2 regions of the Asanoa sp. WMMD1127 genome follow, and region 2 is predicted to be linked to the other one. Evidence: predicted binding sites of a transcription regulator. Region 2 holds the regulator's gene; the other holds the start of a gene.

Region 1 (15,928 bases), 6.9 Mb from region 2:
GGCAGGCCGAGCGCGGTGCCGAGCGTACGCACCTCGTCCTTGAACAGGGTCCGCAGCGGCTCGACGAGTGAGAAGGCCAGGTCGTCGGGCAGCCCGCCGACGTTGTGGTGCGACTTGATGTTGGCGGTGCCGGTGCCGCCGCCGGACTCGACCACGTCCGGGTAGAGCGTGCCCTGCACGAGGAACTCGACGTCGCCCGCGGCGGCGACCTCGCGGGCCGCCTGCTCGAAGACCCGGATGAATTCGCGGCCGATGATCTTCCGCTTCTGCTCGGGGTCGGTCACGCCGTCGAGGGCGGCGAGGAAGCGGTCGGCCGCGTCGACCACCTTGAGCTTGACGCCCGTGGCGGCCACGTAGTCCTTCTCGACCTGCTCCGCCTCGCCGGCCCGCAGCAGCCCGTGGTCGACGAACACGCAGGTGAGCTGGTCACCGACGGCCTTGTGGACGAGCGCCGCCGCGACCGCGGAGTCGACGCCGCCGGACAGGCCGCAGATGACCTCCTTGTCGCCGACCCGTTCCCGGATCGCGGCGACCTGGTCGTCGATGATGTTGGCGGGCGTCCAGCTCGGCTCGATGCCGGCGATGTCGTAGAGGAACCGGGTCAGCACGTCCTGCCCGTGCGCGGTGTGCATGACCTCGGGGTGGAACTGCGTGCCGGCCCGCCGCCCGGCCAGGTCCTCGAACGCGGCCACCTGGGCGCCTGGCGTCGCGGCGGTGACGGTGAAGCCCTCCGGCGCCGCGGTCACGCTGTCGCCGTGGCTCATCCAGACCGGCAACGTCGACGGCAGGTCACGCAGCAGCACACCGGCCTCGGGGGCCACGCGCAGCTGGGTGCCGCCGAACTCCCGCTTGCCGGTGTGGGCGACCGTGCCACCGAGCGCCTGGGCCATCGCCTGGAAGCCGTAGCAGATGCCGAACACCGGGACACCGGTCTCGAACAGGTCGCTGGCGACCTGCGGGGCGCCCACCTCGTAGACGCTGGAGGGGCCGCCGGACAGGATGATCGCGACCGGGTCCTTGGCCAGCATCTCCGCGACCGGCATGGTGTGCGGCACGATCTCCGAGTAGACCTTGGCCTCCCGCACCCGGCGCGCGATCAGCTGTGCGTACTGCGCGCCGTAGTCGACGACGAGAACCGGGCGAGGCGTGGTCATGTGTCCGGAGTTTACCGACCGTGTCGGTGGCCCCGACGGGCGAGGACGGCGTGCGCACCCGGTCGGTAACCAAGGTCACCGCTCGCGCAGCGCCCCCGGTGCGTCGGCCGGTACGGCGGGGCGCACGGGCCACACGCGGGGCACCTGTGCGTAGTGCGAGCCCAGTGGCGGACGCGCGTCCGGCGAACCCTTGTTGGGCCAGAACGACAGCGCCCGCTCGGCCAACGCGGTGATCGTCAGCGACGGGTTGACGCCCAGGTTGGCCGGCACCGCCGCCCCGTCGACGACGTGCAGACCCGGGTGCCCGTAGACGCGCTGGTAGCCGTCGACGACCCCCGTGGACGGATCGGCCCCGAGCGCCGCGCCGCCGAGGATGTGCGCGGTCAGCGGGATGTCGAACGCCTCGGTCAGCGAGCCGCCGGGCACGCCGCCGATCTCCTCGGCCAGCAGCCGGGCGGCCGTGTTGCCGGCCGGCACCCAGGTCGGGTTCGGCGCGCCGTGCCCGGGCCGGCTGACGAGCCGGCCGCCGAACCGCCCCGCCCGCCAGTCCAGCGTCAGCGAGTTGTCGAGCGACTGCATGACCAGCGCGATCACGGTGCGGCGCGACCAGTCCCGCACCGACAGGGCGCGCAGGTAGGTCAGCGGCCGGGCCGCCAGCGTGGCCACCAGCCGCCGGACCCGGTGCGGGCCACCGTCGACCAGCGCCGACTGCAGCAGGCCCATCGCGTTGGAGCCGCGCCCGTAGCGGACCGGTTCGATGTGCGTACGCCCGTCGGGGTGGAACGAGCTCGTGATGGCAGCGCCCTCGGAGTAGTCGACGGCGCTGCGCCCCGGCACCGTGGCGCCGAGGATCGACTCGGAGTTGGTGCGCACCAGCGCGCCGAGCCGGGGCGACAGACCCGGCAGCGCCCCGCTCGCCCGCATCCGGTGCAACAGCGACACGGTCCCGAGCGCGCCGGCGGCAAACACGACCTGGTCGGCGTGCACAGTGCTCCGGCGCCGGCCACCCGTCCGCACGGTCTCGACCGCGTAACCGCCGGACGCGGGCCGCACCGCCACCACGGTGGTCAACGGCCGCACCTCCGCGCCGAACCGCTCGGCCAGCCACAGGTAGTTCTTCACCAGGCTGTTCTTGGCGCCGAGCCGGCAGCCGGTCATGCAGGCGCCGCAGTGCGTGCACCCGGTCCGCGCCGGCCCGGCACCGCCGAAGTAGGGGTCGGCCACCGTCTCGCCCGGCCGGCCGAAGTGGATGCCGACCGGCGTCGGGTGGAACGTCGCGCCGGCGCCCATCCGGTCGGCCACCGCGCGCATGGCCCGGTCGGCGGCCGTCGTACGCGGGTACGTCGCGACGCCCAGCATCCGTTTCGCCTGGTCGAAGTGGGGCGCGAGCTCGGCCTGCCAGTCCGCGATGCCGTGCCACTGCGGGTCGGCGTAGAGGTCGGGCAGCGGCTCGTAGAGCGTGTTGGCGTAGACCAGCGACCCACCGCCGACACCCGCCCCGGAGAGGACGAGCACCTTGTCGCCCCGCGACCGCCGGCCGGCCGGGCGCAGCACGCTGATCCGCTGGATGCCGAAGCAGCGCAGCCGGGGTGCCCAGAGGAAGCGGTGCAGGCGCCAGGACGTGGCGGGCAGCTCGTCGTCGGCGAACCGCCGCCCGGCCTCCAGCACGAGCACCGAATAGCCCTTCTCCACCAGGCGCAACGCGGCCACCGAGCCGCCGAAGCCCGATCCGATGACGACCACGTCGTACCGCATGCCCTCATCATTACCGACCGGTAACTATTGCGCCATCGCGAACTTCCGTCATCATTTCGGCGTGACAGAGGCGGGGAACGGCGCGATCGGTCAACGGTTCGGCGGACGCAGGGCCCTGCTGGTGGTCGCGGCGGCGGTCGTCGCGGTGCTGCTCATCGGCGGCGTGGTGTTCGCGGTGACCCGCGGCGGCGACCCGGCTCCCCCGGCGGCCGCGCCAGGGACGTCGAACCCGCCGGCCGAGAGCGCGCCGACGCCGAGCCCCACGCCGACCGTCCAACCCGGAGCGGACATCAAGGGACCGCTCGACATCCTGCTGGTCGGGGTCGACACCCGGGTCTCCGTGCCCGGCTGGGAGCCACACGCCGACGCGGTGCTGATCCTGCACGTGACCGAGAACCTCGACCGCGGCTACCTGTTCTCGCTGCCCCGCGACCTGGTCGTCGACATCCCGCGGTTTCCGAAGTCGGGCTACAGCGGCGGGCGGACCAAGCTGACCCACGCGATGAGCTACGGCAGCCGGCGCGGCAAGGGCGAGCCGTCGGCGACCCAGGGTTTCGAGCTGCTGCGCCAGACGGTCAGCCGCTACACCGGGATCAAGACGTTCCAGGCCGGCGCGATCCTCAACTTCGGCGGCTTCTCGAAGCTGGTCGACGAGCTCGGCGGCGTCGACATGTACGTGGACCAGAAGGTGGTGTCGCAGCACCGCCAGCCCAACGGCAAGCCGCGGACGCTGCGCGGGGGTGGCTACGTCGGCCCCCAGGCGACCTACAACCCGGGCAACCGGCACTTCGCCGGCTGGCAGGCGATCGACTACGCGCGGCAGCGCTACACGGCCGGCGGCGACTACACCCGGCAGCGCCACCAGCAGCAGCTCATCAAGGCGATCCTGGCCAAGGCCATGTCGACCGGCCTGCCGACCGACGCGGCCGGGATCGAGCGGCTGTTCAAGGCGCTGGGCAACTCGGTCGACGTGATCGCCGGCGAACGCACCCCGATCGAGTACGGCTTCGCCCTGTCGAAGCTGGGCCCGGCGAACCTGACGCTGGTCGCACTGCCCGGCGCGAGCGTCGGTCGGGGCAGCGGCTACCGCGGCGAACAGCTGACCTCGGTCGGCCGCGGGTTCATCAGTCAGCTCCGGGCCGGCAAGGCCGACGCCTATCTCAAGGCCAACCCGAAGCTGGTGGTCAAGCGCTAGCCGGCGGGCTTCGGCGGGGCGGTTTTCGAGGTCAGCCAGGTCATCAGGAACTCGCGCAGCGGCTTGCCGGAGATCCGCTCAGCCAGGGCGATGAACTCGTCGGTGGTCACGCTGGCGTTGCGCTTCTGGGCCGTCCACTCCTTGAGGATCCGGAAGAACGTGTCGTCGCCGACCTCGAGGCGCAGCGCGTGCACGGCGACGCCGCCGCGGACGTAGACGGAGTTGCCGAACAGCCCCGCCGTGCCCGGGTCGTAACTCGGGTCGGTCCAGTTGACGCTGGCGTACGCCCGGTCGAAGGAGGTCTGCACCGGCGTGCCGGTGTCGTGCTCGGCCCACAGCCACTCCGCGTAGGTCGCGAAGCCCTCGTTGAGCCAGATGTCCTTCCAGGCGCCGATCGACACGCTGTCGCCGAACCACTGGTGGGCCAGCTCGTGCGCGACCACCCACTCACTGCTCGAGGTCGAGAAGAACGAGTCGCTGTAGACCGGCCGCGACTGGGTCTCCAGCGCATAGCGGATCCGGTCGTCGTCGACCACGATGCCGCCGTACGCGTCGAAGGGGTAGGGCCCGAACTGGGTGGCCAGGAAGTCGGCGACCTCGCCGGTGCGGGCCATCGCCCGGTCCGCGTCGGAGTCCTTGGCGATCGTGTTGGCGACGGCGTTGACCAGCGGCTTGCCCGCGTGGGTGCCCGTGGTGACCCGGTAGTCGCCGATCACCATCGTGGTCAGGTAGCTGGCCAGCGGCTCGTTCTCGGTCCACCGCCAGGTGGTCCAGCCGCCCTGCGTGGACTTCTCGCCGGGCACGCCGTTGCTCAGCGCGGCGATCCCGTCCGGCACGGTCATCTCCACCGCGAAGGTGGCCTTGTCGCGCGGGTGGTCGTTGACCGGGTACCAGCTGCTCGCCGACTCCGGCTGCCCGAGGGCGATCGCGCCGGTCGGAGTGGCCAGCCAGCCGCCCGTGCCCAGCTCGGGGCTGGTGATCGGCTGCGGCACCCCGGCGTAGGTCACCACCGTCGTGAACGTGGCGTCCTTGCGCAACCCGCTGCCCGGCGTGACGACCAGCTCGTCGGTCTCGCGCTTCTGCTCGGCGGCGGCACCGTCGACGGTCACGGCGGAAACCTCGGGGCCGCGGAAGTCCAGGTTGAACCGCGACAGGTTCTGGGTGGCGGTCGCGGTGATCGTCGTCGTGCCCTCGAGCCGATCGCTGGCCGGGTCGTAGCGCAGCTTCAGGGCGTAGTTGGTGACGTCGTAGCCACCGTTGCCGTAGGTCGGGAAGTAGGGGTCGCCGATGCCCGCCGCTCCCGGGGAGAAGTCCTCCCCGGCCTGGCCGGAGTCGGTGCAGGCGGCCGCGCCGCCGATGGTCAGGGTCGCCAGGACGGCGATGGCAGCTCGCCTGATCATCATCACCAGAGCCTATTCTTCCGGGGTCACGACCGCGTCTCAGGACGCGGCCTCTGCGCGGAGAAGCGTTGCACCACGAACAGCAAGAGGAGCGAAAGCAGCCCGGCGTTGCGGTTGACCAGCGTCAGCAGGATCGCGAGCGCGAACACGGCGGTGGTGCCGACGGTCGGCAGGATCTGGTCGCGCAGCGAGCGGGGGTCGTCGGGGTCGCGCAGTTCCGGGTGCATGGCGATGTACCACGCCTGGCACAGCATCAGCGCGCCGATGCCGAAGAGCACGAGCAGGTAGAAGATGGCCGCGCCCGCGTCGTTGGCCTCCGTGGAGAACAGCCGGGCGGTCGGGTACGGCAGGAAGACGATCAGCAGCAGCCAGAGCGTGTTGATCGTGAGCAGGCGCTCGTCGAGGTCCACCAGGTAGGCCCACAGCCGGCGGTGCGCGCCCCAGAATTGCGCGATCACGAGGAACGAGACCACGAACCCGAACGCCTGCGGCGCGAACCGGTCGAGCTGGTGGAGGATCGGCTCCTCCGGGTCGTCGGTGGCGATGTCCACCAGCGGCAGCACGAGCAGGGTCAGCGCGATCGACATGACGGCGTCACTGAAGCTGACGGCGCGGTCGAGGGTTCGACCGCGCCGTTCGCGTTCCGAGGCCGGGGTGCCCGCTGGATCGGACATAAGCCCCAGTATGGCGGCTACCGGTCGATGACCAGGCCGACCTTCTGGAACTCCTTGAGGTCGCGGTAGCCGCACTTGGCCATCGCGCGCTTGAGGCCACCGAACAGGTTGAGCTGCCCGTCGGGGTCGTCGGCCGGGCCGAACAGCAGCTGCTCGAGGCTGCCCAGGGGCGGTCCGGCCACGCCGAAGGCGCCGCGGGGCAGCTTCGGGTGGCTCGACACGGAGTGCCACCAGGCGCCGTTGGCCGGGGCCTCGCTGGCCTGGGTGAGCGGCTCGCCCAGCATCACCGCGTCGGCGCCGCAGCCCAGGGCCTTGGCGATGTCGCCGGAGGTCTGCACGTCGCCGTCGGCGATCAGGTGCACGTAGCGGCCGCCGGTCTCGTCGAGGTAGTCGCGGCGGGCCGCGGCCGCGTCGGCGATCGCGGTGGCCATCGGCACCCGGATGCCCAGCACGGTGTCGGTGGTCGACCACTCGTCGGCGCCCACCCCGACGATCACGCCGGCCGCGCCGGTGCGCATCAGGTGCAGCGCGGTCTTGTAGTCGGTGCAGCCGCCGACGATGACCGGCAGGTCGAGGTCGGCGATGAACTCCTTGAGGTTGAGCGGCTCGTCGGTGGTCGACACGTGCTCGGCCGAGACCAGCGTGCCCTGGATGACCAGGATGTCGACGCCCGCGTCGAGGATCACCGGGGCCAGCGCCAGCGTGTGCTGCGGCGAGACCCGGACCGCGACCGTGACGCCGCCCTCGCGGATCTCGCGGACCCGCTCGCCGATCAGCTCGGGGCGGATCGGCTCGGCGTAGACCTCCTGGAGGCGGCGGGTGGCCGGCGAGTCCTCGTCGAGCCCGGCCAGCTCGTCGAGGATCTTGCGCGGGTCCTCGTAGCGGGTCCACAGGCCTTCGACGTTGAGCACGCCGAGACCGCCGAGCTGGCCCAGGGCCACGGCCGAGGCCGGGCTCATCGTGGCGTCGCTCGGGTGCCCCACGCAGGGGATCTTGAAGGGGTACGCGTCGAGCTGCCACGCCGTCGACACGTCGTCGACGTCGCGGGTGCGACGGCTGGGCACGATCGCGATGTCGTCCAGGTGATAGCCGCGCTGCGCGGTCTTCCCCAAGCCGATCTCGACCACGTCACGCACGGGGGCTCCTAGTTGTTAGCGGCTGTGGTAGTTGGGGGCCTCGACGGTCATCTGGATGTCGTGCGGGTGGCTCTCCTTGAGGCCGGCCGCGGTGATCCGGATGAGCTGGCCGCGCCGGTGCATCTGCTCGATGTCGGGGGCGCCGACGTAGCCCATGGCCGCGCGCAGGCCGCCGATGAGCTGGTGGGCCACCCGGGACAGCGGGCCGCGGTAGGGCACCTGGCCCTCGACGCCCTCGGGCACGAGCTTGTCCTCGCTGAGCACGTCGTCCTGGAAGTAGCGGTCCTTGGAGTAGGACCGGCCCTGGCCGCGGGACTGCATCGCGCCCAGCGACCCCATCCCCCGGTAGGTCTTGAACTGCTTGCCGTTGACGAAGATCAGCTCGCCCGGGCTCTCCTCACAGCCCGCCAGCAGGCTGCCCAGCATGACCGAGTGGGCGCCGGCCACGATCGCCTTGGCGATGTCGCCGGAGAACTGGATGCCGCCGTCGGCGATCACCGGCACACCGGCGGGGCCGGCGGCCCGGGTGGCCTCCATGATCGCGGTGATCTGCGGCACGCCCACGCCGGCCACCACCCGGGTGGTGCAGATCGCGCCCGGGCCGATGCCGACCTTGACCGCGTCGGCGCCGGCCTCGACGTGGGCCTTGGCGCCCGCGTAGGTCGCCACGTTGCCGCCCACGACCTCGACCTGGGTCTCGCGCTTGAGCCGGGCGACCATCTCCAGCACGTTGCGGCTGTGGCCGTGCGAGCTGTCGACCATCAGCACGTCGACACCGGCGTCGATGAGCAGCCGGGCGCGCTTGTAGGCCTCGTCGCCCACGCCGATCGCCGCGGCGACCCGGAGGCGGCCGGCGTCGTCCTTGGTGGCGTTGGGGTACTGCTCGCTCTTGGTGAAGTCCTTGACCGTGATCAGACCGCGCAGCCGGCCGCTCTCGTCGACCAGCGGCAGCTTCTCGACCTTGTGCTGGCGCAGCAGCCCCAGGGCCTCGTCCTTGGTCACCCCGACGCCGGCCGTGACCAGCGGCATCCGGGTCATCACCTCGTGCACCGGGGTGTTGCCGTTGGTGACGAAGCGCATGTCGCGGTTGGTCACTATGCCCACCAGCGCGCCCGCGTTGTCGACCACCGGGACGCCCGAGATGCGGTAGCGCCCGCAGAGGGCGTCGACGTCGCGGATGGTGTCGTCGGGGCTGCAGGTCACCGGATTGGTGATCATGCCCGCCTCGGACCGCTTGACGAGGTCGACCTGGAGCGCCTGGTCTTCCATCGACAGGTTGCGGTGCAGCACGCCGATGCCGCCGTTGCGGGCCATCGCGATCGCCATGCGGGCCTCGGTGACCGTGTCCATCGCGCTGGACATCAGCGGGATGCCGAGACGCACGTTGCGGGTGAGCAATGTGCCGGTGGACACCTGGCTCGGCACCACGTCGCTCTCGCCGGGTTGCAGCAGCACGTCGTCGAAGGTCAGGCCGAGCGGCACGGCGGCCGCGGAGCCGGCTCCCGGGTCTCCGAAGGTGCCGACCGGCAGGTCGTTGACGGGCGAGTTGTCCATGGTTTGTCCCCTCAGCGGCGCGATAGGTCATCCTACCCGCGCAGGCGTGCGGACCGGCCGGCGCGCCCTCCTGCGGGCAGGCGCGCTGGGCCGGAAAACGACTACGGTGGGAAGGGTGAACGACGAGCCCATCGATCCGTTCAAGGACGACCCCACCGCGGGGCTCTCCGACGACGCGGGCGACGACGACCCGAGCCTCGACCCGTTGACCGAGGTCGAGCGGCAGGACGTGCTCGAAGACCTGGCCGACCTCGAGGTTTACCAGGCCCTGCTCGGGCCGGTCGGGATCCGCGGGCTGGTCATCGAGTGTGAAGACTGCCACGAGCCGCACTACTTCGACTGGGACCTGCTCCGCGGCAACCTGCGCCACCTGCTGACCTCAGGCCGGCCGCGGGTGCACGAGCCGGCCTACGACCCCGACCCCGACCACTACGTGACCTGGGAATACGCCAAGGGCTACGCCGACGGTGTGCACGACACCCTGGCCGACGAGGCCGACGATCCCGAGCCGCCCGGACGGCCGGGCAGCTCGGGATCATGATCGTCACCCGCTAGGGGTGTCTCGTGGATCAGGGTGGTGCCCCGGCGAGGTCCAGACGGCGTCCGGGCGTGCGCGGAGGTGGGGCGGATACCGGTGTTGTATCCGGCCCACCTCCGCGTGCGGTCGGTCGTCGTCTGGGCCCGGCGGGGTGCCGGCCTGATCCACGAGACACCCCTACGGACCGGCCAAGGAGAGGGGTGCGGCCGGTCCGCGCGCGGGATCAGGCCACGAGGCCCGACCGGAAGCCCGCGGCCACGGCGTGCGCTCGGTCGCGCGCGCCCAACTTGCGAAACAGTCGCCGGGCGTGGGTCTTGACCGTGTCCTCCGACACGAACAGCTCACGCCCGATCTCGGCATTGCTCTTGCCGTCGGCCATGCCCCGGAGCACCTGGAGCTCCCGTTCGGTGAGCGCGGCGCGCCGGGCGACCGGCTCCTCGCGCCCGCCGTAGCGGTTGACCGGGTCCGACTGCGGGCCGAAGTAGCGACCCTCCTCGGCGTTGTCGCGGACGTCCATGCCGGGCCCCGCGTCGCCGCGCTGCACGGGCACGACGGCGGACGTGGACTCGGCCAGGCCGATCTGTGGGTGTCCGGCACCCACGCCGGCCTGCATCCGCATGGGCCCGGCGTTGCGGCTGGCGCCCGCGCCGGCGAGCCCGCCGACCGCGGCCGGCACCCGGCCCGCGACGCAGAGCAGCAGCACGGCCTTGGCCACGACGCTGACCAGGTCCTGGTCGCCGCCCTGGATCAGGGCCCGGGCGCCGGCGTTGACGGCGGCGGCCGCGATCCGCGGGTCTTCCGACCCGAAGAGCACGATCGTCGCGCCGGGCGCCCGCCCCAGCACCCGCTGGGTGAATCCGACGGTGTCCGGTCTGGTGACGGCTGTGTCCGCGAGCACCACATCTGCTGGGCGCTCGGCCAGACGGAGCAATACCTCGGGCTCGGATACCGCAGTTCTGACGGCGCCGGCTACTCCGAGCCGGGCCGCCGCCGCATTGACGTTCTGCGCGGCCTGCGATGTCCGAACGCAAACGAGGACAGTACGCACGGTGGTCCTCCTCTCCTCATAGAAGAGGACCACGACGCGCTGAGATCATTACGGCGTTTCAGTGGAAAGAACAGGAAAGTTCCGGACAGTTCGCCACGCCGATGCGGTAGGTGCGCGCAACGAATCGATCAGGCACGTGTGAGGTGACATCCCCGGGGGTAGTGACAGCCCTAGTCCAGTACGGCGCGGAGGCGCGCGGGAAAGGAGGGGTGCCGATGTCCAACGTACGCAGGCTGCCCGGGCCCATCGACGAGCGTTGGGATTGGCAGCGGCTAGGCGCCTGCCGGGGCCGTGACAGTGCCCAGTTCTTCCATCCCGACGGTGAGCGCGGCTCGTCCCGCAACCGACGGGAGATGAAAGCGAAGTCGGTGTGCGTCACCTGCCCGGTGCGCGCCCAATGTGCCGCGCACGCCCTCTCGGTGCGCGAACCCTACGGAGTCTGGGGCGGGTTCTCCGAGTCCGAACGGCTTCGCCTGCTGGCTGTGGGCTGGGAAGACCTGGCCGACCGCCGGCAGACCACGGTCGACGTCGAGCGGCTCGAGGCGCGCCTCGGTCGCCCGCACAAGTCAACGGTGCCGGCTGTCCGGCCGACCCCCGCGCCGGCCCAGCGCCGCGCCAGCTGAACCCCCCTTTCATTCTTCCGGTCCGGGACCCCCGTCAGGGACCCGGACCGGTTTTTTATGCCACGGTGACCGTGACCTCGTGGTAGCCGGTGGCCCCGTCGGGGAGCACGTCGGCCGGCTGCGAGGTCTGCGTCGCTCCCGTCTTGTCGGTCGCCCGCACCCGCAGCGTGTGCTCCCCGGCGGTGGCCTCCCAGTTCCACACCCACTGCACCCAGGTGTCGTCGGAGACGGCGCCGGCCAGCCGGGCCTCGTTCCACGGTCCGTTGTCGACCTGCACCTCGACCCGGGCGATGCCACGGTGCTGGGCCCAGGCCACGCCCGCGACGGTGACCGGGCCGGCGGCGAGGTCGTTGCGGCCGCGCGGAGTGTCGATCCTGGACTGCGTCTTGATCGGGCCCTGCGCCGACCAGCCCCGCGGCACCCAGTAGGCGTCGTAGTCCGCGAAGCTCGTCAGCTCGAGCTCGACCACCCATTTGCACGCTGAGACATAGCCGTACAGGCCGGGCACGACCACGCGTACCGGGAAGCCGTGTTCGACGGGCAGCGGCGCGCCGTTCATGCCGACGGCGAGCATCGCGTCCCGCCCGTCGCGCAGCACTTCCGTCGGCGTGCCACAGGTCCACCCGTCCGCTGAGCGTCCTACCACCTGGTCGGCCCCGTCGAGCGGCTGCGCCTCGTCCAACAGACCTTTCAGGGGTACGCCGAGCCAGCGCGCGTTGCCGATCAGGTCGCCGCCGACCTCGTTGGAGACGCAGGCCAGCGTCACGTAGCGCTCGATCATCGGCCGCGCCAGCAGGTCGGCGAAGCTCAGCCGGATCTCGTTGCGCACCCGCCCGTGGATCCGCAACGTCCACTCCTGGGGGTCGACCTGGGGCACGACCAGCGCGGTGTCGATCCGGTAGAAGGCGTCGTTGGGCGTCACGTAGGACGACAGCCCGGCCAGCCGCAGGTCGGCGCCGGCCGGCACCTCGGGGGCCGGGGTGGCCGGGGCCGGCAGGCGGACCTCGGCGCGGGCTGCGGTCACGCTGCGCCGGGTCGACAGCCACCGGCCGGCGAACCCGAGCGCGGCCGCGCCGGCGATGAACAGCAGCCCGCCGCGCAGGAACCGGCGCCGCCCGGCGACCGCCTCCTCTTCCTCCTGGACGGACGGCGCCACGATCTCGGTCACCTCGGCCGGCGCCAGCGGCCCGACCACCAGCAGCCAGAGCGTGGCGCCGGCGGCGGCCGCGCCGAACAGCGCCGGCAGGGCGGCCGCCGGTCCCGCGTCCGGGCGGGTCAGCGCGGCGGCGACCCCGACCGCGGCGAACAACCCGATGCCGGCGAAGCCGACGGCGAGCCACCGCACGGACAGCGCGCCGATCACCGCGGCGAACAGGCCCAGCAGCACGGCCGTACCGACCAGCAGGGCGGTCTTGTCGTGCACGCCGAACAGGGTGATCGCGAACTGCTTGAGCGGCTCGGGCACGTGGTCGACCACGACGCCGCCGACGGCGACCAGCGGGGCGCTGCGCGACCCGGTCAGCACGGCGACCACCTCGGCCAGGCCGAGCGCGACGGCGGCGGCCGCCACACCGGCCAGCGCGCCGAACTTCCACGACTTGCGTGTCACGCCCGCAAGTGTGGCCCTACAAAAAGATCCGCGCGACCGGGGTCGCCCCCGGTCGCGCGGACCGTAACCGTTTCGTCAGAAGCCCGGGCCGTGCTGGTGGCCGTGGCCGTGACCGTGGCCGTGACCGCCCTCGGCGGGCTCCGCCTTCTCCGGCTTCTCGACCACCAGGCTCTCGGTGGTGAGCAGCAGGCCGGCGATCGACGCGGCGTTGAGCACCGCGTTGCGGGTCACCTTGACCGGGTCGATGATGCCGGCCTTGGCCAGGTCGACGAACTCACCGGTCGCGGCGTTGAGGCCGTTGCCCCAGCCCTGCTCGCGGACCTTCTCCACGATGACGTAGCCGTCGTGGCCGGCGTTCTCGGCGATCCAGCGCAGCGGCTCGTTGAGCGCCTTGCGGACGATCGACACGCCGGTCTTCTGGTCGCCGGTGAGGCCCAGGTCGCCGTCGAGGACCGAGGTGATCTGCGCCAGGGCGGCGCCGCCACCCGGGACGGTGCCCTCCTCGACCGCGGCCTTGGTCGCCGCGATGGCGTCCTCGATGCGGTGCTTGCGCTCCTTGAGCTCCACCTCGGTGGCGCCGCCGGCCTTGATCACCGCGATGCCGCCGGACAGCTTGGCGAGCCGCTCGGCCAGCTTCTCCTTGTCCCAGTCGGAGTCCGACGCCTCGATCTCCTTGCGGATCTGGGAGACCCGCTCGGCGACCTCGGTGTCGTTGCCCTTGCCGTCGACGACCGTGGTGTTGTCCTTGTCGATGACGACGCGGCGGGCCGAGCCGAGCTGGTCGAGGCCGACCTGGTCGAGCTTGTAGCCGAGCTCGGGGGCGATCACCTCGCCACCGGTCAGGATCGCCATGTCCTGCAGCATCGCCTTGCGCCGGTCACCGAAGCCCGGCGCCTTGACGGCGGCGATCTTCAGGGTCTTGCGCACCGCGTTGACCGCGAGCGTCGCGAGCGCCTGGCCCTCGACGTCCTCGGCCACCAGCAGCAGCGGCTTGCCGGCCTGGACGACCTTCTCCAGCAGCGGCAGCAGCTCCTCCACCGCGGAGATCTTCTGGGTCGTGATCAGGATGTACGGCTCGTCGAGCACCGCCTCCTGCGACTCCGGGTCGGTGACGAAGTGCGGAGAGATGTAGCCCTTGTCGAACTGCAGGCCCTCGGTGATCTCAAGCTCGGTGGCCAGCGTCGAGCCTTCCTCGACGGTGATGACACCGTCGCGGCCGACCTTCTCCATCGCCTCGGAGATCAGCTCGCCGATGGTGGCGTCCTGGGCCGAGATGGTGGCGACGTTGGCGATGGAGCCCTTGGTGTCGACGTCGGCGGCCTTGCCGAGCAGGGCCTCCGAGACGGCCTTGGCGGCCGCGTCGATGCCGCGCTTGAGGTCGCTCGGGTTGGCACCGGCGGCCACGTTGCGCAGCCCTTCCTTGACCATGGCCTGGGCCAGGACCGTCGCGGTGGTGGTGCCGTCACCAGCAATGTCGTTGGTCTTGGTCGCCACCTCCTTGACGAGCTGGGCGCCCAGGTTCTCGTAGGGGTTGGTGAGCTCGATCTCCTTGGCGATGGTCACGCCGTCGTTGGTGATCGTCGGAGCGCCGAACTTCTTGTCGAGGACGACGTTGCGCCCGCGCGGGCCGAGGGTGACCTTGACCGTGTCCGCGAGGGTGTTGACGCCGTGCTCGAGCAGGTGCCGGGCGTCGTCCGAGAAGCTCAGGATCTTCGCCATGTATGTCCCTTCGAACGCACGGCGCCCCGGCCCGGGCAGAACCGGTCCGGGGCGCCACGCACTTCAGCTTGTGATCAGTTACTTCTCGATGACCGCGAGGACGTCGCGGGCGGAGAGCACCAGGTACTCCTCGCCGGCGTACTTGACCTCGGTGCCGCCGTACTTCGAGTAGATCACCGTGTCGCCGACCTTGACGTCAACCGGAACGCGGTTGCCGTTGTCGTCGACCCGACCCGGGCCGACGGCGATGACGGTGCCCTCTTGCGGCTTCTCCTTGGCGGTGTCGGGGATCACGATGCCCGACGCCGTGGTCGTCTCAGCCTCGTTGGCCTGGACGAGAATCCGGTCCTCGAGCGGCTTGATCGCAACCTTGGTCGCGGTAGTCACGGGCATACCCTCCTGGGGTATCAGGTTCGTAGCCGGCCGAGGGATCCGGCCGGCGCCAATTTGCCTCATGCCACCAGGGCGGGTCCGTCGTCGCGGGTGCCGGGCCTGCCTGGCGTTGTTGGCACCCTCAGACCGAGAGTGCTAATCGCAGGTTATTCCGCGACTAGCACTCCGTCAAGGAGAGTGCCAACCCGCCACACCCGCGAGAATCGGGTACGTGAGCATCGCTGCCCTGCGTACCCCCGATGGCGAAGCCGCCCTGGCCGCGGCGGCCGACCTGGCTGGCGGCGACCCGCTGGCCGCGGCCGCCAAGCTGCGGTCCCGGGGCGTGCCGCCCGATCTGGCCTCCGCCGCACTCACCCAGGCCACGCTACGCCGCCAGGCGGTCACGAAGTTCGGCCCGGCGGCGGCCGGCCTGTTCTTCACCAGGGCCGGGCTGGAGCAGGCAACCCGGGCGGTGGTGGCGGAGCGCCGGGCCGCGCGCCTGGTCGCCGCCGGCGTGCGGTCGCTGGCCGACCTGGGCTGCGGGATCGGCGCCGACGCGCTGGCCGCCGCCCGGGCCGGGATCGAGGTCGTCGGCGTCGAGATCGACGAGACCACCGCCGCGGCGGCGGCCGCGAACGGGGCCGGCCTCTTCTCGGTCGTCCACGGCGATGCCACCGCCTTCGACGTCAGCGGCTTCGACGCGGTGTTCTGCGACCCGGCACGGCGGTCGACGGGCGGCCGGCGGGTGTTCGACCCGGCCGCGTACTCGCCGCCGTGGGACTTCGTCGAGGCTCTGGCCGCCCGGGTGCCCCGGCTGGCGGTCAAGGTGGCGCCGGGCTTCGACCACGACCGGGCGCCAGCGGGTGCGGAGACGGAGCTGGTCAGCGTCGACCGCGAGGTGGTCGAGGCGACGCTGTGGTGCGGCGCGCTGGCCTCGGTGCCGAGGCGGGCTTCGGTGGTGCGCGGCGGGGTCGCCCGGGAGCTGACGGGTTCGGGGACGGTCGCGGCCCAGGTCGGACCCGTCGGTCGCTTCTTGTACGACCCCGACGGCGCGGTGGTCAGGGCGGGCCTGGTCGCCGAGTTCGCGTCGACGGTCGCGGGCCGGCTGGGCGACCCGACCATCGCGTACGTCTGGACGGACACCGCCGTGC
Region 2 (15,928 bases):
TCGAGACACTGGAGCAGGACGACGACCGGGCCGTCGCCCTCACCGCGGCCTACGTAAGGGGCCGTTTTGGCCCGTCAATGGAGTGACTGGTAGTCTGGTTTTTCGCGTGTGGCGAGGTTCGCCTGCGCCCCATTCAACCAACCAGGAGCAGGACGAGGCTGTCGCGTGGCGAACATCAAGTCCCAGATCAAGCGCAACCGGCAGAACGAGAAGCGCCGGCTGCGTAACAAGTCGGTCAAGTCGTCGCTGAAGACCGCGATCCGCAAGTTCCACGAGGCCACCGCGGCCGGCGACACCGAGCAGGCGACCGTGCTGATGCGCGAGGCGTCGCGCAAGCTCGACAAGGCCGTGAGCAAGGGCGTCATCCACAAGAACCAGGCGGCCAACCGCAAGTCGGCCATCGCCAAGAAGCTCAACGTCCCCGCTGCCTGACGCGCGCGGAACAACGGAGGGTCGGCCGCGATCATCGCGGACCGGCCCTCGTTGCGTAGCCTGGCTCGCATGACAGGGCGCGTTCTCTCGGTCAACATCGGCAGCCGCACAATCACCGACTACGCCGACGGGCCGGGTGGGCAGACCGGCATCGACAAGCAGCCGACCATCGACCGGGTCACGGTCTCGGACCAGGGCGTCGACGGCGACTACATCGGCAACCGCCGGGTCCACGGCGGCACCGACCAGGCGGTCTACGCGTACGCCGTCGAAGACGCACGGTGGTGGGCCACCGAACTGGGTCGCCCGCTCGGCGCCGGCGCCTTCGGCGAGAACCTCACCACCAGCGGCGTCGACGTCACCGGCGCGGTCATCGGCGAGCGGTGGGCCATCGGCGACGCCGTCCTGCAGGTCACCAAGCCCCGCGAACCCTGCATGACCTTCGCCGGCTTCTGGGGCATCCCCGACCTGATCAAGCGGTTCACCGTCCACGGGGCACCCGGCGCCTACTTCCGCGTGCTGACGCCGGGGCAGGTCGGCGCGGACGACACCATCGAGGTCGTCCACCGCCCCGACCACGGCGTGACGATCGGCGAGACCTTCCGCGCCTTCAACGGCCAGCCGGAACTGCTGCCGAACCTCCTCAAGGCCGACGACCTGCCGGAGCGCATGCTGGCCAAGATCCGCCGTCGCGTCGGCGTCCAGAAATGAGAAAGCCCGGCCCCCGAACAAAGGGGCCGGGCTTCCGAAAAGAGATCAGCGCAGCCAGGGGATGTTGCGGTCGAGCAGACCCCGGGTCTTGAGCTCCTTGCGCAGCGGGATCTCGTCGTCGATGTAGCCGTCCCAGTTGATGCCCCAGTAGTTGGCCGTGTGGGTGCCCTCACCCAGCAGCTGGCGCTGCACCGGGGTGCGGTTGCGGTACCACTCCGACTCCTTGTCGACGTGCAGCTCGTCGAGCGGGCGGATCCACCGGTACGTGTAACCGACGAACAGCATCTTGCGCGTGATGGTCGACAGGTTCGTCGAGCGCGAGTGCCACTGGCGGCGGTCGAAGATGAACGCGTCGCCGGGGTTCGCGGTGATCTCGACGGTGCCCTCGGGGTCCGGGTTCTGCACCGTCAGGTCGGCCGGGCGGGGCAGCGAGTTCCACAGGTGGCTGCCCGGGATGACCTTGGTCGCGCCGCGGCCGTTCTCGGAGAGGTCCGACAGGACGTACGCCACCTTCAGCGAGAACATCGGCCGGGGGACGTTGGGGTCCATCGTCTCCGGGTCGGAGTTCTGCCGGTAGCCGTCCTGGTGCCAGCCCCAGTAGGGCTTCTCCGGCTCGGCGGCGGGCGGGGTGACGTCGAGGTGGTTGTGGTGCGTGTAGATGTTCCAGCCGGCGAGGCCCCACATGTAGGGGAACGCGATCGGGTGGGTCAGCAGCTCGCCGAAGAGCTCGTCGCGGTCGAGGAAGCCCAGCAGGTGCAGCGTGCCGTCCTTGGTGGTCCGGCCGGCGGCCTTCTCCTCCGCGTACACCCGGTCGACCGCCTCTTCGAGGGCGGCGCGGTGGTCCTCGGTCAGGACGTTGCGCAGCAGCATGAAGCCCTGCTCGTGGAACTCCTTGCGGTCGACCTCGCTGATCGGCTCGTAGCCCGTGCGGCCTCCGTAGTCGAACACGTGCAATTCCTCCCCGTGACGTCACTGGGGCCGTCACTTCGACCGTCGGTTCGGGCCTGGGCGGCCCCGGATACACGACGCGAATCCGAACGGATTTCGCGCACCCCGGCGATGCTAGAGGCGATTGCCATGCCGGAAAGACTCCGATCGGCCGAAGATCGACGGCGATCGGCGGATCGGCACGATATGGAGGGGGATCACTACACGGGGGAGTCTTAGGTCGCCCTAAATGCCGACAAAGCAGTCACAAGATCATACAGAAAGTGAGATAAAACTCATCCCGGGTACGCGAGCGCGGCGCGCGGCCGGACCACCGCGCTGACGGCCAGCAGCACGCAGCCCGCCGCCGCCAGCCCGGCGCAGACCAGCAACGCCGGCCGATAGCCCAGCGTCTGCGCGGTCGCCCCGGCCAGCACGCCCGACACCAGCGAACCGACGGTGAGCGTGTTGGCGTAGAGCGCGGTCGTCCGTCCGGTGGCCCCGGGCGCCAGGTCCTGCACGTAGGTGATGCCGAGCGCCCCGACGACGGCGAGCGCCACGCCGCGCGCCACCTGCGTGGCGATCAGCAGCGGCATCGTGGCGCTGGCGGAGACGAGCACGAAGTAGCCGGCGAAGAGCACCATGCCGGCCACGATGATGGCGCGGACCGGGCTCCGCGCCGGCAGCAGCATGGTCGCGAGCGCGGCCGGGACCTCCACGATCGCGCACACGCTGAACAGCAGCCCGACCGCGGAGTCGGACTGGTGCAGCGTGCGGGTGACGTAGAGCGGCAGCACCACCGAACCGGCCAGCATCGCGGTGTGGAAGAGCGTGAAGCTGCCGGCCGCGAGCAGCAGCGGGCGTGACAACCGCCCGCCGTCCGCGGCCGGCTCGGCCGGTGGCAGCGGGGCCGGCGTCCGCCCGAGCAGCGCCAGCGGCACCGCCACCAGCCCGAAAGCGGCCGCGGTGACCACCATCAGCAGGTCGTAGCCGCCCAGCGCGAGCATGGCCGCCCCGACCATCGGCCCGACCGCCCAGGCCAGTGACCACACCGACCGCAGCGCCGGCGTGCCCCGCCGCACCGCCGCGCCGCCGGTCCGGTCGAGATGGGTCCGGGCGAGCGTGAAAACCTGCGGGAAGGCGGCCATCCCGGCGCCCAGCAGGCCGACCCCGACGAGCAGCAGCAACGGGTACGCGCTGGTGGTGGTCAGCGCCAGGTAGCCCACCGCCGGCGCGACGACCGCGACCAGCGCCGGCCAGCGGCTCGCCGACCGGTCGTAGCGGCGACCGAGCCAGGTGCTGACGGCCAGCCCGCTCAGCGAGACCAGCGACATGAAGATCCCGACCCGCAGGGGCGACAGGCCGGCCTCGTCGGCGCCGAACAGCACGAGGTAGGGCCCGATCATCGAGTCGGCGATGCCGAGCGCCAGCACGCTGAACAACAGGGGCAGGAACGCGGACCGGCGGGGCATGGGGCTCTCGCTACCCCGCGGCGGTGGCTCTCACGCGTCGCCGAAGACCTCGGCCTGCACCTGGTTGGCGCCGACGCCGTCGGCCGACGACCAGCGGCCGCCGTCGGCCGACCACTCCATGCCCGCGAACCGGACCGTCTTGACGCCGTGGTCGGTGGCGTGCGAGACGAGCCAGTGCGCGTAGCGCCAGCCGGCCGTCGCGTCGCCCGCGGCCACCGCGAAGCCGGCCCCGGCCGGCACCGTCTCGACCTTGCCCCAGTCGAGGTTGAGCACCTTGGTCAACGACGTCGCCGCCAGGGCCCCGCGCATCAGCGGCTCGCCCGGCACCGTGCAGGCGACCGCGCCGGTGGCCTTGCCGAGCAGCGCCGCGGCCAGCACCGACGCCTCGTCGGCCCACTTCTCGTAGGCCTCCGGGAACGCCGACCGCTGCACCGCCTGGGCCGCGTCGGTGACCCGCATGTCCTGCCAGCCGCGCACCTTCTTGAGGCCCGTGTAGAACCGGCCGGCCGAGTAGCGCGGGTCGCGGATCTGCTCCGGCGTGCCCCAGCCCTGGCTCGGCCGTTGCTGGAACAGCCCGAGCGAGTCGCGGTCGCCGCCGGGCAGGTTCTCCAGCTTGGACTCCTGGAGCGCCGTCGCCAGCGCCACCACCACACCGCGCTCCGGCACGCTGCGGCGTACGCCGACCGCCGTGATCGTGGCGGCGTTGGCCATCTGCGCCGCGTCGAGGGTGACCGGCGGGCTGTCGTCGCCGGCCTGCACCGTGCAGTCCCGCGAGGGCGCCGGCAGCGTGATGGACGGCGCCTTGAAGTCCTGTTGGCTCAGCCAGACGGCGAACGCCGCCACCAGGAAGAGCGCGACGATCCCGACAACGACGCCACGACCTCGCACCGACACCTCCATGCACGTTTGTGGCACAGGTTACGACGGCGGTGCGACAGCGGGGAACTATCCCGGTATCCAGGCCGGGTCGCGCTTCTCCCGAAACGCGGTGACGCCCTCGCGACCCTCCTCCGAGAGGAAGTAGCCGACCGACCGCGCGCCGAGCTCGGCCGCGTCCTCCGCCACCGACGCCAGCGGCGTGCGGGCCAGCAGCTCCTTGGTGCCGGCCAGCGCGCCCGGCGCGCCCCGCACCAGGGCCGCGCAGTAGGAGCGCACGGTCGCGTCCAGCTCCGTGGCGCCGACCGACGCGGTGACCAGCCCGATCGCGGCGGCCCGGGTCCCGTCGAACAGCTCACCGGTCAGGTAGAGCTCCTGCGCCGCCCGCGGCGCCAGCCGGCGGAGCACGGTCGACGAGATCACCGCCGGGATCACCCCGAGCCGCACCTCGGTGAACGCGAACGTGGCCTCGTTGGCGCAGACCGCGATGTCGGCCGCGGCGATCAGCCCCAGCCCGCCGGCCCGGGCCGGACCGCCGATCCGCGCGACGACCGGCTTCGGGCACTCGACCACGGCGGCCAGCACGTCGCCGAGCATGCCGACGGGGACCTGGCCGGACGCGTACGCCGCGGCGGTCTCCTTGAGGTCCGCTCCGGAGCAGAACACCGGGCCCGTGTGTGACAGCGCCACCACCCGCACCGCCGGGTCGGCGACGGCCGCGGCCAGCCCGTCCAGCAGCTCCGTCATCAGCGGCGTGGACAGCGCGTTGCGGTTGTGCGGGCTGTCCAGGGTGAGGGTGGTTACCCCGCGGTCGGTGTCGATCCGGACAAGAGTCATGGGGCGCACACTAGTGGCATGCCCGGCCCACTTCCCGACGGCGAACCGGTGCCGTCCGACGGCGCGTTGCCCGCGTCCGCCCTGCGCACGGTCGGTGCGCGCGGCTTCGGCGTCTACGTGCACGTGCCGTTCTGCTCGTCGCGCTGCGGCTACTGCGACTTCAACACGTACGCGCCGGGCGACCTGCCCGGCTGGCGCACCGAGGGCTACGCCGACACGGTGCTGGCCGAGCTCGAGCTGGCGGCCCGGACGCTGGGCGCCGCGCCGGCCGTCGACACGGTCTTCGTCGGCGGCGGCACGCCCACGCTGCTGCCGGCCGACGACCTGGCCCGGATCATCGAGGGGATCGACAAGATCTGGGGGCTCGCGCCGGACGCCGAGGTGACCACCGAGGCCAACCCGGAGTCGGTCACGCCGGAGAGCCTGCGGGCGCTGCGGGCGGCCGGCTACACGCGGATCTCGCTGGGCATGCAGTCGGCCGCGCCGGGCGTGCTGCGGGTGCTCGACCGCCGGCACTCACCGGGCCGGGCGGCGCAGGCCGCGAGCGAGGCCCGGGCGGCCGGCTTCGACCACGTCAACCTCGACCTGATCTACGGGACGCCGGGGGAGACCGCCGACGACTTCGCCGCCTCGCTGGCCATCGCGATCGGGGCCGGTGTCGACCACGTCAGCGCGTACGCCCTGATCGTCGAGGACGGCACCCGGCTGGCCGCGCGGATCCGCCGGGGCGAGCTGCCGCACCCGTCCGACGACGTGGCCGCCGACCGCTACCTGGCCGCCGATGCGGCGCTGACCGCGGCCGGCTTCGACTGGTACGAGGTGTCGAACTGGGCCACCACGCCGGCCGGTCGGTGCCGGCACAACCTGCTCTACTGGACCGGCGGCGACTGGTGGGGCGTCGGGCCGGGCGCGCACAGCCACGTCGGCGGCGTGCGGTGGTGGAACGTCAAACACCCGGCGGCGTACGCCCAGCGCCTCGCCGACGGCCGCTCGCCGGGTGCGGGCCGGGAGGTGCTGACGGCGCAGGACCGGCACGTCGAGGACGTGATGCTGCGGCTGCGGCTGGCCAGCGGGCTGCCGCTGGACGTGCTCGACGCGGCCGGACGCGCGGACGCGGAGCGGGCCCGGACGGACGGCCTGCTGGAGGTCGTCGACGGCGCGGCGGTGCTGACCCTGCGCGGCCGGCTGCTCGCCGACGCGGTGGTCCGCGACCTGCTGCCGTAGCCGGGGGCCACCGAGTCGGCAGCCCCCGGCCGCGGAACTACTTGATCAGGCTCATGCTCAGCGGGTAGCGGTAGAGCTGGCCCTCGTTGGCCTTGACGCCCGCGATGATGCCGAAAATTATGGCGATCAGCATCGCGATCGGCGCGATGATGAAGCCGATGATCAGGCAGGCCGTGGCCCAGCCGATGATCGCGACGATCGACCAGACGATCTGGAAGTTGAGCGCCGCGACGGCGTGGGCCCGGACGGTCGGGGAGACGCTGCCCTTGGCCAGCATGGACACCAGCGGGGCGACCCAGCCGAGCGTGCCGCCGCTGATGAACGCGAGCAGCGCGCCGCCGAGGTGGGCGACCAGCGCCCAGGTCTTCTCCTCGCCGTTGGCGAAGCCCGCGGGCTGGCCGTAGCCGCCGGGCTGGCCGTAGGCACCGGGCGGGTAGCCGCCGGCCGGCGGGTAACCGCCGCCCTGCGGCGGATAGCCCCCGCCCTGCGGCGGGTAGCCCTCACCCTGCGGCGGATAGCCGCCACCGGGCGGTGGGTAGCCACCGGCGGGCGGGTAGGCACCGCCACCGGAGGTGGGCGGCGGGTAACCCCCGCCGCCCGAGGTCGGCTGGTAAGGGGGCGGCGCAGCGGTCGGGTCGGAGTGACCCTCACCGGGTGGCCGGGGTGGCTCAGTCATGCCCGACACCGTAGGGGTATCGATCAACCCGCGCCAGATGCGACTTCTGACTTGTTCTGGACAGCTTGGCCACGGCAAACAGCGATCATCGCCAGGTGGGTGGGTGCGTCGTAGACTGGCACTCGCTACAGTCGAGTGCCAGATGGCAGGAGGGGGTGACGCATGGCTCTCGATGACCGCAAGCTCGACGTGCTGCGGGCGATCGTCGAGGACTACGTCGCCACCCAGGAGCCGGTCGGCAGCAAGGCCCTCGTGGAGCGGCACCAACTGGGCGTCTCACCGGCCACCGTGCGCAACGACATGGCGGTGCTCGAGGAGGAGGGCTACATCCGGCAGCCGCACACCAGTGCCGGCCGCGTGCCCACCGACCGCGGCTACCGGCTGTTCGTCGACCGGCTGTCGACGGTCAAGCCGTTGAGCCCGGCCGAGCGGCGCGCGATCGAGCGGTTCCTGGTCGGCGCCGTCGACCTCGACGACGTGGTGCACCGCACGGTCCGCCTGCTGGCCCAGCTCACCCGCCAGGTCGCCGTCGTGCAATACCCGAGCCTGGCCCGATCGACGGTGCGCCACCTGGAGCTGGTGCCGATCTCCACCACCCGGCTCATGGTGGTGATGATCGCCAACACCGGCCGGGTCGAGCAGCGCGTGGTCGACCTGCCCGCGCCGATCGACGAGGCGACCGTCACCACGCTGCGCCGGTTGACCAACGAGAAGCTCTGCGGCTGCAAGCTTTCCGACACGCCTCCACTGGTGCAGGCGCTGGTCGACGAGTCGTCACCGGAGCTGCGGGCCGCCACCGTGGCGCTGTCCACGGTGCTGCTGGAGACGCTGGTCGAGCGGCACGAGGAGCGGGTGGCGCTGGCCGGCACGGCCAACCTGACCCGTGGCGGCCTGCTCGACTTCCAGGGCTCGCTGCGCCCGATCCTCGAAGCGCTGGAGGAAGAGGTCATCCTGCTCAAGCTGATCGGCGAGGTCGAGCCGATCACCCGGGTGCGGATCGGCGACGAGAACGAGATCGACAACCTGCGGGCGACGTCGATCGTCAGCACCGGCTACGGCCCCGGTGTCACCATCGTGGGTGGCCTGGGTGTGCTCGGGCCCACCCGGATGGACTACCCCGGCACCATCGCCACCGTGCGCGCCGTGGCACGCTACGTAGGCGAGATGCTGGGCCAGAACTGACCCCCACCTGATCACGGCGCCGGCACAAGCGAGACGACATGAGGACTGCGAACACAGTGGCCAGGGATTACTACGGGATTCTGGGCGTCGCCCGGGACGCCAGCGACGACGAGATCAAGCGCGCCTACCGCAAGCTGGCGCGTCAGTTCCACCCCGACGTCAACCCCGATCCCGCCGCCGCGGACAGGTTCAAAGAGATCAACGCGGCGTACGAGGTCCTGTCCGACGACCAGAAGCGGCAGATCGTCGACCTCGGCGGCGACCCGTTGGCCCCGGGCGGCGGTGGCCCCGGTGGCGGCCCCGGCGCCGGCCCGTTCGTCGGCTTCCAGGACATCATGGACGCGTTCTTCGGCGCGGCCGGCGGTGGCGCCCGTGGTCCGCGACCGCGCACCCGGCCCGGCGCCGACGCGATCCTGCGGCTCGAGCTCGACCTGCTGGAGACCGCGTTCGGCGTCGAGGCGCCGATCACCGTCGACACCGCGGTGCTCTGCACCACCTGTGCCGGCGCCGGCACCGCGGCCGGCACCCACCTGGCGACCTGCGAGACCTGTGGCGGCCGCGGCGAGGTGCAGTCGGTCCAGCGCACATTCCTCGGCCAGGTCGTCTCGTCCCGCCCGTGCACGGTGTGCCAGGGCTACGGCACCGTGATCCCGCACCCCTGCCCCACCTGCGCCGGCGACGGCCGGGTGCGCACCCGGCGCTCGCTGACCGTCAAGATCCCGGCCGGCGTCGAGGACGGCATGCGGATCCGGCTGGCCCAGCAGGGCGAGGTCGGCCCCGGCGGCGGCACGGCCGGCGACCTCTACGTCGAGATCCACGAGCGGCCGCACGACGTCTACTCCCGCAAGGGTGACGACCTGCACTGCCGGGTGACCGTGCCGATGACGGCGGCGGCGCTCGGCACCCGGCTCACCATCAAGACGCTCGACAGCGAGGAGACCGTCGACGTCAAGCCCGGCACGCAGCCCAACTCGACGCTGCGGCTGCGGGCGCGCGGCGTGCCGCACCTGCGCGGCGCCGGCCGCGGCGACCTCTACGTGCACCTCGACGTGCGCACCCCGACCAAGCTGACCGCCGAGCAGGAGCGGGTGCTGCGCGAGTTCTCCCGGTCCCGGGGCGAAGAGGTGGCCGAGCTCACCAAGCAGGGCGGCTTCTTCTCGCGGATGCGCGACGCCTTCAACGGGCACTGACGCCGTGCGTCGCAGACTCCATTGAGCCGTCCCCTCTTCCTCGTCGACGCGCTGCCGGCCGGCGACGAGTTCACGCTCGACGGCCCCGAGGGTCGGCACGCCGCCACGGTGCAGCGGATCGGCCCGGGTGAGGAACTGCTGCTCGCCGACGGGCGGGGCGGCACGGCCGAAGCCGTGGTCACCGCCGCCGGGAAGAACGTGCTCAGCCTGACGGTCACCGCCCGGGCTTATGAACCCCCGCCCAACCCCCGTCTCGTCGTCGTGCAGGGCATCGCCAAGGGCGACCGTGGCGAGCTGGCCGTGCAGGCGATGACCGAGGTCGGTGTCGACGAGATCGTCCCCTGGGCCGCCACCCGCTCGGTCAGCCGCTGGCGCGCCGAGCGTGGCGACAAGGCCCGCGAGCGCTGGGTGGCGACGGCCCGCGAGGCGGCCAAGCAGGCCCGGCGCGCCTGGCGCCCGACGATCGGCGGCGACCCGGACGCGTCCACAGCCACCGTCGCCGGCCGGCTGCGCGCCGCCGCGGCGGCCTACGTGCTCCACGAGGAGGCCACCACGCCGCTGGCCGCGGTCGACCTGCCGGCGGGCGGCGAGGTGCTGCTGGTGGTGGGGCCGGAGGGCGGCATCACGCCCGAGGAGGTGGCCGCGTTCGAGGCGGCCGGCGCGACCGCGGTGCGGCTCGGCGCCAACGTGCTGCGGACCTCGACAGCGGGGGTCGCGGCGCTCTCGGTGGTCAGCGCGCGGCTCGGCCGCTGGGCGTAACAACGCATAGACAGAGTTGACGGCCGGCACCCACGGGGGAAGGCGCCGGCCGTCCCATATACGAGACCACATCACCCGGTCTTCAGCAAGTCCGCCTTCCCCGTTCGGGCGAACGTCGACTGTGCGCCATTTGCTGACCCGCGCAAGATCGACGATCGGTCACACATCGACCGTCGCGGTGAGTCGCGGGTCCGTCACCGCCGCCGACGCCTCGACGCGGTAGGTGCCGGAGACGGTCCGCCACCCGCCGTCGTCCCAGACCTGGAACGTCCGCTCGGGCAACGGGATCCGCACGGTCACGGCCTCGTCCGGGGCCGCCGTCACGGCCGCGAAGCCGGCCAGCCATCGCTCCGGTCGCACCGGGCCGCCATCGGTGGTCGGGCCCACGTAGACCTGGACGACCTGGCGGCCAGGGCGCGCGCCGGTGTTGCGGACCGTGACCACCACCTGGCCGGCCTCGACGTCGAGCGACTCGTAGGCCCAGGTGGTGTAGCCCAGGCCGTGGCCGAACGGGAACAGCGGCTCGGCCGTCCAACCGCGGTAGCCGATCAGCACGTCCTCGGCGTAGGTGAGCGTGCCGCCCTCCGGCGTCGTGGAGAGCACCGGCACGTCGTCGGTCGCGCGCGGCCACGTGGTCGGCAGCCGGCCGCCCGGCTCGACCACGCCGAGCAGCACGTCGGCCAGGGCGGCGCCGGCCTCCTGGCCGGGGAACCAGGTCAGCAGCACCGCGGCCACGTCGTCGACCCACGGCATCAGCACCGGCGAGCCGGCGTTGACCACGACCACCGTGCGCGGGTTGGCCGCGGCGACCCGGGCGACGAGCTCATCCTGCCGGCCGGGCAGCGCGAGCGAGGTGCGGTCGAAGCCCTCGGACTCGACCTCCTCGGTGGTGCCGACGACCACGACGGCGACGTCGGCCTCGGCGGCGACCCGGGCGGCCTCGTCGAGCAACGTCTCGTCGTCGGCGACCGGTCGCCCGTGCCCGAGGGTCAGCGTCACGAAGCCGTGCCGCCCCGGGTAGATCTGGTGCGTCAGCGACACGTCGACCGGCTTGCCGGCGATCGCCTCGACCGGGCACCGGGTCTCCACCGGGGTCAGGAAGGCCGTGGTCACCGGGTCGTCGCCGGGCGCGTAGACCACCTGGTCGAACAGCGTCTCCTCGCCGACCCGCAGCACCAGGTTGCCGAAGCCGTTGGCGGCCAGCTGGTGCGTGCCGGTGACCGACGGCGTGAACGTCGCCGAGATCTCCACCGTGGCGGCCGCGGCCGGGTCGACGCCCTCCGGCAGCTCGCCCATCCAGCGCACGTCGCCGGCGTCGATGGTCGCCTCGTAGAGCGCGTTGCCGCCCGCGTCCCGCAGCGTGGTGGTGATCGGCGTCCACTCCAGACCGGTGGCCGCGGCCAGCTCCGGTCGCGGGTCGGCGCCGACGGCGTAGACGACCTCGGCGTCGGGCAGCGCGGCGGTCAGCCCGGCCAGCGGGGAGACGATGTGCCGCGGCAGCACCCGGGCCGAGCCGCCGCCCTGGATCCGGGCGTCGTCGGCGAGCGCGCCGAGCACGGCGACCTTGCGCAGCGCGCCGGCCGACAGCGGCAGCACCTCGTCCGTGTTGCGGGCCAGGACGAAGGACCGGGCGGCGATCTCCCGCGCCGCGGCGTCGACGTCGAGGCCGGTCGCCGCGGGCACGGGCACCGCGGGCGGCACCCGGTCCCAGGCGCCGACGCGGCCGGCGAGCAGCAGGATCCGGCGTACCTTGTCGTCGATCTGGTCCTCGGTGACCTCGCCCGCGCGGACGGCGGCGAGCAGCTGGTCGCCCCACGGCGCGGCGAACGCCGGCATCACCACGTCGAGCCCGCCGGTCGCGGTCGGCACCGTGGTGCGGGCCGCGGTCCAGTCGGAGACGACCGCGCCGTCGAACCCCCACTCGCTCTTGAGCAGCCCGTTGACCAGCTCGTCCTGCTCGGTCATGGGCGAGCCGTTGACTCCGTTGTAGGCCGCCATCAGGCTCCACACGCCGGCGTCGACGATCCGCTCGAACGGCACGAGATAGAGCTCCCGCAGCGCCCGCTGCGACACCCGCACGTCGACGGTGAACCGCTCGGTCTCGGAGTCGTTGGCGACGTAGTGCTTGACCTGCGCGCCGACGCCCTGGTCCTGCAGCCCCGTGACATAGCCGATGCCGACGGCGGCGGTCAGCAGCGGGTCCTCGGAGTAGCACTCGAAGTGCCGGCCGGCCAGCGGGCTGCGGTGCAGGTTGACGGTGGGCGCCAGCAGGATGTGGATGCCGCGGGCACGGCACTCCTGGCCGAGCACCCGGCCGGCCAGCCGGGACAGCTCCGGGTCCCAGGTGGCGGCCAGCGCGGTCGGGCTGGGCAGCGCGACCGACGGGTTGTCCGGCGACCAGCGCACCCCGCGGACGCCGATCGGCCCGTCCGACATGGTGAGCTCGGCCAGGCCGATCTCCGGCACGGCCGGCAGCCGCCAGTAGTCCTGACCAGTCAAAAGCCGGATCTTGGTCTCGAGGTCGAGGGCCGCGAGAGCGCTCTCTATCGCGTCCTGATGCGCTGTCTGCTCCACGCGGGTCATCATGCCCTATCACTTGGTGCCTACGATCGCCTGCGTGAACGACTGCCTCTTCTGCCGCATCGTGGCCGGCGACATCCCCGCGACCGTGGTCCGCGAGACCGACACGACGCTGGCGTTCCGCGACATCGACCCCAAGGCCGCGGTGCACGTGCTCGTGGTGACGAAGGAGCACTACGCCGACGTGGCGACCCTGGCCCAGGCCGACCAGGGGCTGGCCGGCGAGCTCCTGGAGACCGCCTCGGTGGTCGCCGAGACCGAGGGCCTGCTGGCCGACGGCTTCCGGCTCATCTTCAACACCGGTGAGTACGGCGGCCAGGAGGTCGACCACGTCCACGCGCACGTGCTGGGCGGCGAGCCGCTCGGCCCGATGGTCTGCAAGTGAAGGCGCTCGACCGGCTCGTCCGGGAAACTCAGGCGCAGGCCCGCATCCCGGCGCTGTCGGCCGCCGTCCACCGCGCCGACCGTCCGCTGTGGACTCTCACGGTGGGCGCCGAGCCCGCCGCCGCGTTCCGGATCGGCTCGGTCACCAAGACCTTCACGGCCGTGCTGGCGCTGCGGGCCCGCGACGCCGGCCTGCTCGACCTCGACGACCCGATCGGCCGCCACCTCGACGTGCCCGCCCACGGCGAGCTGACCGTCCGCCGGCTGCTCTCGCACACCAGCGGCATCCAGCGCGAGCCGTTCGGCGACGTCTGGGACACGCTGGTCGCGCCGGACGTTACCCAGCTCGTCGCCGACCTGGAGCGGGCCGAGCGGGTGCTGCCGCCGGCGCGCCGCTACCACTACTCCAACCTCGGCATGGCCCTGGTCGGCCTGGCCGTGGCCCGGCTGCGCGGCGGCACGTGGGCCGAGGTGCTGGCCGACGAGGTGCTCCGGCCGCTGGGCCTGACCGGCACCTCGGTCGACCGGCCGGACACCGCGACGACCGGCTACCTGGTCGACGCCTACTCCGATGCCGCCTTCCCCGAGCCGCCGCTGGACTTCGGCGCCGTCGGGCCGGCCGCCCAGCTCTGGAGCACGGCCGCCGACATGGCCAGATGGGCGGCGTTCCTGGCCGACCCGGGCGCCGTCGACCCGTCCGGCGCGGTGCTGGCGCCGGCCACGCTCGACGAGATGCGCTGGCCGGTGACCACCACCGACCAGGGCCTCTGGGCGATCGGCTTCGGCCTGGGGCTCATCCTCATGCCGCAGGGCGAACGGGTGGTGCACGTGGGGCACGACGGCGCGATGCCTGGCTTCCTGGCCGGCGTCTACGGCCGGCCGCGGGCGCTGACCGGCCAGGCGGGCCCGGCCGGGTTCGGCGCCGCCGTGCTGGGCGCCTCGGGCACCGCGGTCGCGACCGTGGACCTGCCGCACAAGCTGCTGGCGGCCGCGGCCGACGGCGACCCGGCCGAGATCGACCCGTGGACGCCGGGGGAGCCGGCGCCCGACAGCTACCGCTCCGTGCTGGGCCGGTGGTGGAGCGAGGGCTTCGAGCACGTGTTCAGCTGGCACGACGGGGCGCTGCGGTCCCGGGGCGCGGACGACGCGCCGGGTCGGCCGCCGACGGTGTTCCGCCCAACGGCCGACAATCCGGACATTCTTCGTACCGTATCCGGTCGTGAGGTCGGGGAGTTGCTCCGGTTGACCCGCGACGCCGAGGGGCGGGTGGTGCGCATGCACTGGGCCACCTACCGGATGACCCGCGACCAGCAGACGTTCGAGGGGCGTTCGTTCACGGCGTGACCCCACCACCGGAAATGGGCGCGGTGCCCGCGACGTTCAACCGATACGATTGACACCTACGTCCGCACGAGATGAGAGCAGGTGGCGCAGGGCCCGCGGGTCCGACTTATGACCGGCACTCCACCCCCCGGCGAGCCCCGGGTGCAGACCAAGATCACGGTGCCCGATCCGCAGATCATGGTCAATCTCCTCGGCGCAGGCGACGAGATCCTGCGACTCGTCGAGCGCTCGGTCGCCAGCGACGTCCACGTGCGCGGCAACGAGATCACCATCACCGGCGCCCCGGCGGAGAACGCGCAGGCCGAGCGCCTGTTCACCGAGCTTCTCGAGCTGGTCCGCAAGGGCGAGACGCTGACCACCGACGCGGTCCGCCGCACGGTCGGCATGCTCGAGCAGGGCACCGTCGAGCGTCCCGCCGAGGTCCTCACGCTCAACATCCTGTCGCGGCGTGGGCGCACCATCCGCCCCAAGACGCTGGGCCAGAAGCGCTACGTCGACTCCATCGACGAGAACACGATCGTCTTCGGCATCGGTCCCGCCGGCACCGGCAAGACCTACCTGGCCATGGCCAAGGCCGTCCAGGCGCTCCAGGCCAAGCAGGTCAACCGGATCATCCTGACCCGGCCGGCGGTCGAGGCGGGCGAGCGGCTCGGCTTCCTGCCCGGCACGCTCTACGAGAAGATCGACCCCTACCTGCGCCCGCTCTACGACGCGCTGCACGACATGCTCGACCCCGAGTCGATCCCGAAGCTGATGGCGGCGGGCACGATCGAGGTCGCGCCGCTGGCCTACATGCGCGGCCGCACGCTCAACGACGCGTTCATCATCCTCGACGAGGCGCAGAACACGACGCCCGAGCAGATGAAGATGTTCCTGACCCGGCTCGGCTTCGGCTCCAAGGTCGTGGTCACGGGCGACATCACCCAGGTCGACCTGCCCGGCGGCTCGACCAGCGGCCTGCGCCTCGTGCGGGAGATCCTCGACGGGCTCGACGACATCCACTTCGCGACTCTGAGCAGCAGCGACGTGGTGCGGCACCGGCTGGTCGGCGAGATCGTCGACGCCTACGGCAAGTGGGACGCCGAGCGCGAGAGCCAGCAGCAACAGGGCGTGCACGCGGTGCCGGGGCGCGGCGCCGCCGCCCAACGCGCCGGCCGGCGCCGATAGCTTTTCTCCGAAAGAGGCAGTGTTGTCCATCGAGATCGCCAACGAGTCCGGCGTCGCCGTCGACACCGACGACGTGCTCGCCGTCGCCCGCCACGCGCTCGACGAGATGGGTGTCAACCCGCTCGCCGAGCTGTCGGTGCTGCTCGTCGACGTCGACTACATGACCG

Evidence for each region. The regulator HrcA, encoded in region 2, represses chaperone genes, less so after heat shock. The targets are predictions, from matches to a motif close to GGTTNGCACNCTCNNNNNGAGNGTGCNAACC.
Region 1: groES (co-chaperone GroES) is a predicted target of HrcA. The motif match lies at 14,909-14,939, and genes of this name have one in related genera.

The regions. Positions count from the first base shown of each region.
Region 1 covers NZ_JARUBP010000001.1:925,621-941,548, forward strand. Annotated here, with positions in the region: gene guaA (glutamine-hydrolyzing GMP synthase) at 1-1,154, opposite strand, end outside; gene O7635_RS04545 (GMC family oxidoreductase) at 1,230-2,909, opposite strand; gene O7635_RS04550 (LCP family protein) at 2,971-4,104, shown strand; gene O7635_RS04555 (M1 family metallopeptidase) at 4,101-5,504, opposite strand; gene O7635_RS04560 (TMEM175 family protein) at 5,531-6,178, opposite strand; gene O7635_RS04565 (GuaB3 family IMP dehydrogenase-related protein) at 6,196-7,314, opposite strand; gene guaB (IMP dehydrogenase) at 7,330-8,868, opposite strand; gene O7635_RS04575 (DUF5319 domain-containing protein) at 8,984-9,409, shown strand; gene O7635_RS04580 (response regulator transcription factor) at 9,630-10,454, opposite strand; gene O7635_RS04585 (WhiB family transcriptional regulator) at 10,670-11,077, shown strand; gene O7635_RS04590 (molybdopterin-dependent oxidoreductase) at 11,133-12,686, opposite strand; gene groL (chaperonin GroEL) at 12,762-14,405, opposite strand; gene groES (co-chaperone GroES) at 14,484-14,798, opposite strand; gene O7635_RS04605 (class I SAM-dependent methyltransferase) at 15,010-15,928, shown strand, end outside.
Region 2 covers NZ_JARUBP010000001.1:7,868,806-7,884,733, reverse strand. Annotated here, with positions in the region: partial or broken gene O7635_RS37740 (MerR family transcriptional regulator) at 1-86, shown strand, start outside; gene rpsT (30S ribosomal protein S20) at 166-432, shown strand; gene O7635_RS37730 (MOSC domain-containing protein) at 502-1,143, shown strand; gene O7635_RS37725 (phytanoyl-CoA dioxygenase family protein) at 1,189-2,091, opposite strand; gene O7635_RS37720 (MFS transporter) at 2,367-3,542, opposite strand; gene O7635_RS37715 (hypothetical protein) at 3,573-4,430, opposite strand; gene O7635_RS37710 (enoyl-CoA hydratase family protein) at 4,488-5,255, opposite strand; gene hemW (radical SAM family heme chaperone HemW) at 5,274-6,479, shown strand; gene O7635_RS37700 (DUF4870 domain-containing protein) at 6,517-7,155, opposite strand; gene hrcA (heat-inducible transcriptional repressor HrcA) at 7,318-8,337, shown strand; gene dnaJ (molecular chaperone DnaJ) at 8,394-9,527, shown strand; gene O7635_RS37685 (16S rRNA (uracil(1498)-N(3))-methyltransferase) at 9,549-10,286, shown strand; gene O7635_RS37680 (glycoside hydrolase family 3 C-terminal domain-containing protein) at 10,446-12,860, opposite strand; gene O7635_RS37675 (histidine triad nucleotide-binding protein) at 12,904-13,251, shown strand; gene O7635_RS37670 (serine hydrolase domain-containing protein) at 13,248-14,594, shown strand; gene O7635_RS37665 (PhoH family protein) at 14,703-15,761, shown strand; gene ybeY (rRNA maturation RNase YbeY) at 15,784-15,928, shown strand, end outside.